2 regions of the Macrococcus sp. CoH-51_TC_04 genome follow, and region 2 is predicted to be linked to the other one. Evidence: riboswitches for the same ligand, from Rfam matches in the RefSeq annotation. Region 2 holds a riboswitch; the other holds the start of a gene.
What was found. Region 2 has a riboswitch for S-adenosylmethionine ahead of ACZ2V4_RS07820 (MetQ/NlpA family ABC transporter substrate-binding protein). Riboswitches for the same ligand answer to the same signal wherever they lie in the genome.
Positions count from the first base shown of each region.

Region 1: linked by a shared signal. The riboswitch ahead of ACZ2V4_RS06185 (O-acetylhomoserine aminocarboxypropyltransferase/cysteine synthase family protein) and the one ahead of ACZ2V4_RS07820 (MetQ/NlpA family ABC transporter substrate-binding protein) in region 2 are both predicted to bind S-adenosylmethionine.

Region 1 covers NZ_JBVGOY010000005.1:28,236-31,423, forward strand. The annotation lists gene ACZ2V4_RS06185 (O-acetylhomoserine aminocarboxypropyltransferase/cysteine synthase family protein) at 1-1,190, opposite strand, end outside; SAM riboswitch class I at 1,254-1,349, opposite strand; gene ACZ2V4_RS06190 (catalase family protein) at 1,424-2,206, opposite strand; gene ACZ2V4_RS06195 (hypothetical protein) at 2,368-2,886, shown strand; gene ACZ2V4_RS06200 (thioredoxin family protein) at 2,991-3,188, opposite strand, start outside.
Region 2 covers NZ_JBVGOY010000007.1:51,957-55,144, forward strand. The annotation lists gene ACZ2V4_RS07815 (lactate/malate family dehydrogenase) at 1-496, opposite strand, end outside; gene ACZ2V4_RS07820 (MetQ/NlpA family ABC transporter substrate-binding protein) at 497-1,315, opposite strand; SAM riboswitch class I at 1,401-1,503, opposite strand; gene ACZ2V4_RS07825 (hypothetical protein) at 1,586-2,083, opposite strand; gene ACZ2V4_RS07830 (helix-turn-helix transcriptional regulator) at 2,076-2,285, opposite strand; gene ACZ2V4_RS07835 (MutS-related protein) at 2,376-3,188, opposite strand, start outside.

The DNA of each region.
Region 1 (3,188 bases), on a different contig from region 2:
ACACCAGCTTCAAGTTGCTCGCTGTCAGTCAATTGTGCATGCGTGGTACTTGCAGGGTGTATTACTAGTGATTTAGCATCGCCGACATTTGCAAGCAATGAAAATAATTCTAGTGATTCAATGAACTTCTTACCAGCTTCATAACCTCCAGTAACACCAAATGTAAAAATAGATCCAGCACCATTAGGTAAATACTTTTGTTTTAAGTTAAAGTATTTGCTTGAAGATAATCCGGCATATTTCACCCATGCAACTTTTGGATGTGATTCAAGATACTCTGCTACTTTCTGAGCATTTTCTACATGTCTTTCTACGCGTAAGGAAAGTGTTTCAAGTCCTTGGATTAGTAAGAAAGCATTAAATGGTGAAAGTGATGCGCCAGTATCTCGTAATAATGTAGTACGAATCTTAGCAGCATATGCAGCGTCTTTAAAGGCTTCTGTAAATACTAAGTTATGATATGATGCATCAGGTGCAGAAAGCCCTTTAAATTTGCCGTTATCCCAATTAAAGTTCCCACCATCTACTATAATTCCGCCGATAGAATTACCATGTCCACCAATAAATTTAGTGGCTGAATGCACAACGATATGAGCACCGTGTTCAATTGGACGGAATAAATAAGGGGAAGCAAATGTGTTATCTACAATCAGTGGAATATCTGCTGACTTTGCGATGGCTGACAGTTGTTCGAAGTCTTCGATATTACCTTCAGGATTACCAATCGTTTCAATAAAGATAGCTTTAGTATTACCTTTAATAGCATTTCTAATATTGTCGATATTTGAAGTGTCTACGATATCAACCTCAATACCATATTTCGGTAAAGTGTGACTGAATAATGTATGTGTCCCGCCATATAGTGATGCAGATGAAACGATATGATCTCCACTTGATGCAAGTGCTAAGATTGCATACGTAATTGCGGCCATGCCCGAAGATACTGCCACAGCAGCAACGCCTCCTTCAAGCTGGGCAACACGTTCTTCTAAGACTGCGTTTGTAGGATTAGTCAATCTTGAATAAATATTACCTGCTTCTTTCAAACCGAATAAATTAGCAGCATGCTCCGTGTCATCAAACACGAAAGAAGAAGTTTGGTAGATAGGCACAGCACGTGAATGAGATGCACTATCAACTGAATGGCCGGCGTGAACCTGAATGGTTTCAAAATGGAATGAATTTGTCATATGATGACCTCCTCGTAAATTAATATAAAAAAAGAGTCTACCTAAAAGATAGACTCATAAAATACCTTATCTTTCAGGATATACCTGCTGGAATTAGCACCTAAATTAATAGGTTGCCGGGTTTCATAGGGCCAGTCCCTCCACCACTCTGGATAAGCATATGAAATTGTTAATTAGTATAATATAACGCATTTTAAAAATTGTCAAACTATAATTTGAATTTTTAAAATATTTTATTCTAAGGTTATGCCTTCTTCGTTTCTATGTTGATTTGATATTTTATACATCTCTGAACGTAAATTTAATATTTCGTCATAGACAGCATCCAGTGATCCAGTTTGCAACGGGTCGAACGTAGTATATGTTTCGCTTGTTTCGGATGTAAGTTCAATATGAGCAATTTCTTCAATAACAGCGTCTTTCCGTAATTCTGAAATCGGTTTAATCTCATCATAAATTTCGGCATATAATGTTATTTGATTGTACTTCTTACGTGCATGAAATCTTATAAATTGTTCATTGTATTTAAAATAATGTAAGTTATGAAATGTTTGATTCATAGTTGTCTTGATCGGTTGATTAAGAATAAACTTCATAAGATGCTTATTGAAATCTTCAATTTTTAATAAATGTCTTAATAAATTAATTTTCAATAATTTACTTTCACTTTTATGAATGGCATGTATGTATTGAGCGATTTTCACTATAGAGACCTCTTTTGTCCAGGGGAAGTACGGAAATGTTACCATCACAAGATTAATATGTGCCTGCTTAATATGCAACGCAAGTCCTTTAAGTGGTACTAGATTAGAAGGTACATTTCTATTGGGAGGTGCGTCTGAAAGTCTGACAATCACATCTAATTGTGTATCGTCTAAATTGAATATCCGTTTTCCCATCTCATTTAACTGTAGTTTCCCTATATATTGGTTTCCTTTAGCATGTGCTCTTTTAGCACCTCGTGTTGTAGTTGCATAGCGTTCAATTGTATCAACGATAAAAGTAGCGTTATCCATAAAGTCACCTGCTTGTTATTTTTAATATGTTTATCCATATTTTAAATATATAATACTACATACAAATTTTTATTCCTCAAACATATTTGAAAACGCTTACTTTATCTCTTGTTTTTCGATATAATGGTATTAAGAGATGTTAAATGTTAGGGGGAATCTATATGAATAACCACCAGAAAGTATTGGTGTTTGGATGTTTACTAGCAATTATTTTATTTTCACTGATTGTATGGCAGAAATTACCGCAGGATACAGCGCAACATGAAGTGAAGACGAAAGAAATTAAGGCGATAGAAAAAGGCACCTACAATTCTATGGAAGAAGCGCAAAAGGCATTGGTGAACGATGTGATTAAAAGTGATGATCTTGTATCCGCAATCTATACGCCGAATAAAAAATGGAAGACACCATTTTATGTTATACAAGTTTCATACAAAGAAAATAAGCAGACATACTCAGGGTTTGCTTTTGTTGTACCGGAAAATGGGAAGTATAAACTAGAGCTTGCTGATATTAGAATAAAAACATATGATGGGATGCAACCGATTAAGGACAGTATAAAAATAGGTGAGAATAAAGTGCATATTTATGTAGGCACACCACTTGATAACCCATTTGCAGATAGTATCAGACATTCTTTTGTAGACGATAGTATAGAAGTGGCGTTCCAGGTAGAATAGAGTACGATTATAAGAAGGGCATATACGCTATTAAATAACCTGAGCGATGCAGAAAATATTATTTCTGCATCGTTCAGGTTCAATGATAGATGGAGTAAAGGTAATTAATATTCTTGAAGTAGTTGATTGATACGTAGCTTTAGCATATCAAAATCGATAATACGAGCTTGTCGATGGTACTCTTTCTCATGATTAAATAAAATGACGACAGGTGAAGAAAATAAACTGAGCTGGCCCGCAGCTTCTGGAACTTCGTCTGCGAGTAGATATACAGACGGTATATTTATATCTGTTGCAAGAGC
Region 2 (3,188 bases):
CAACACTTTTAGGGTCAATGTTGTAATGATTTGCAATTAAAGTTTTAAAACGTGAAGTTTCTAATAACGTACCAGTACCTATCACTTTACTCTCCGGATAATACTTTGAAGCGATGTACGTCATCGCATCGACAGGATTGGAAATAATAACAAGCAAGGCATCGGTCGTTACTTCACCGATACGTGTAGTGATTTCTTTAATAATCACTGTATTCGCCTTTGCTAGCGCAGTGCGATCTGGAATTGATGTATCTGTCTTTGTACTGGCCGCTATAACGATAACATCCGCATCCTTTAAATCCTTATATGTTCCCGCATAAATATTGATATGATTCGTGACACCAATACCTTGACTGTGCAAATGATCCATTGCCTCTCCAGTCGCAACATTTTCGTCACTATCAATCAAGACAATCTCGTTAAATACGTTCAAATACTGTACGTCAGTCAGCACTTGACTGCCCACACGTCCAACACCAATGATTCCTAGCTTCATCTACTTCCCTCCATATGGAATGACGTCTTTGTTGAATTCCTTATTAATATAATCTTTCATATCTTGAGACTGAAGTACTTCAATCAAATCCTGAAACTTCTTGTCATTCTTATGGCCTTTTTTAACAGCAAGAATATTTGCAAATGGTGAAGATTCATCCTCTAACGCGATGGCATCTTTATGCGGTGTAATCCCATTATCAATTGCGTAGTTAGAATTCATAATTACTGCAGCCCCTTCACCATTACGATACGTCTTCGGTAAGAATTCTGCGCTTTGTTTGTTATTAAACTTTAGATTCTTTTTATTTTCAACGATATCAGTAAAGTATGCATCTTCAATCTTTACGCCTTTTTTCAGCTTAATCACACCTTTATTGACAAAGAATGATAAGAAACGCCCTTCTTCAGCCGGATTACTTGATACGAAGATTTCAGAGCCAGATGGAATTTCATCTAAGTTCTTATACTTCTTACTATAAACCCCCATAGGCGTAGTGAACACTTTCCCTACTTCTTCAATATCATAATGATGCGTCTTTTTCTCAGCTTTCAAGTATGGCACATGCTGGAATAAGTTAGCATCAACATCGCCTTCTTGCAGTAACTTATTCGGTACTTTATAGTCATTGACAATCTTAACTTCTACGTCATATCCTTTTTTCTTCATCGCAACCGCTGCATGTTTAACAACTTCTCCATGCGGTGCAGGGGAAGCTGCAACAACAATCTTCTTATCCTCTTCTTTTTCAGTTGAGCTACAGCCTGCTAAAGATGCAGATAATATGACTGCACTAATTAAACCTAATACTTTTCTCATGCATAGTTTCCTCCTAATTTTTTAACTCAAATAAAAAATCCCGTGGACAAGAACAAGTCCACAGGATAAATCGCTGTATAGTCTCGTCTCATCTTTACAACTTACGTTGCAGGAATTGGCACAGTGTTCATTAAGAATCTGCTGCCGAGGTTTCATAGGGCCTGTCCCTCCACCTCTCTGGATAAGAGTTAAAATATTTTGTTTTATTTATTGATTACTATCATAATTAAACATCTTAATGATGTCAATGAATATTTTGAAAATTCTATTTTAATCCTTTAATAACTTTCTATTTCTAACATAATACGTTAAACACATAATTACAGACATAAACAGCAATATACCTAGTACAATGGGTTTGGTCACAAAATTATCTGGAACTAAAAATATAACAGCTGTAAATAACGGTAACAGTATGCTCAACCAAGTATAAGAACGTTTCATCGATTCATATGTCACAAAACTCATTCCTTCATCGTGATCATTAATCTCAGGAACTAAATTAATTTTTCTAAACTTTTTCTTTGCCCATACGAGAAATATTGTACTTACAGCCATCAATATCATATTAATTATCACTGTCGCAATGATAAAGTACAAAAACATATCACCATACTTGTATGGGTTGATATGAACAGAAAACAATACATCACCTTCATTAATCGTATAACGCATAACCATACTCAGTGGGATAATCAGTAATCCAATACACACAATACAGACTAGATTAAATAACGGATAAATTCTTTTAAATTGTTGTTCATTCATCTTCAATATCCTCCAATTCAAAAAGATCTTCAACTTTACATTGAAATACATGACAAATCTTTAACACTAACGTGATAGACGGTGAAATCGTACCTTTTTCGATAAAACCAATCGTCTGTCTTGTTACACCAACTCTTTTCGCTAACTCACTTTGATTTATATTAAATTTAGCGCGGTACTCCTTTAAATGAGACTTTAGCATGTTGTTCACCTCACCACTAATGTACATTATACTTAACATTATGTAAAGTATTTTTAACATATATAATAAAAAGCACCGCTTATCCGGTGCTTAAGTCCCTACATTCAGTTGTTCTAATTGTTTAAGCTGCGTTTTTGCCTGGTTATATATACTTTCTGGATAATTGTGAATACGCATAAGTTCTATTGCATTCGAAGTCGTTGTAACACCTTTTCTGATTGTATAGTCAAATGTTATATCATTATCTTCAGTCAGTGTTTCTTTAAAGTAATAAAAATCAAAGTGTGTCAGTATCTCAGTTAATTCAATATCATGTGTCGCTGCAAATAATAAACTGTTTTGATGTAAATTCAAATAGTCTAGTATTGCAGTTGCTGAAGCAATGCGTTCTTTCGTATTCGTTCCGCGCAATATTTCATCAATGAATATATACGTCGGTAATGTCAATTTAAGCACTTCTAAGAGGCGCTTTACTGATTTAATTTCTGCGATAAAGTAACTATCACCTTTCGCTAAACTATCTTCTAAATTCATTGAAGTGGCTATGATTCCTGGTTGATACACAAATCTTTCACTTGTCGATGTATTCAGACCTTGAGCCATTACTAAATTTATCGCCATCGTTTTCATAAACGTAGATTTCCCCGAGGCATTAGATCCTGTTAACAGTACAGAATGCTTATACTTAAAATCATTCGCTACAGCACGATCAAGTAACGGGTGATACACTTCCTCCGCTTCAAGCACTTTTTCTTCAGCCGCTTCAGGAATAGCGTAATATGGTAATGTTGTTCGCCATAAAGCAGTACTATAACTTGCATCTGCTTGTCCTACTACTTTGAAATATGAAGCGAAATCTTCTTGATGCTTATGAAGTATCGCAAGCGCGCGATGATACAAATG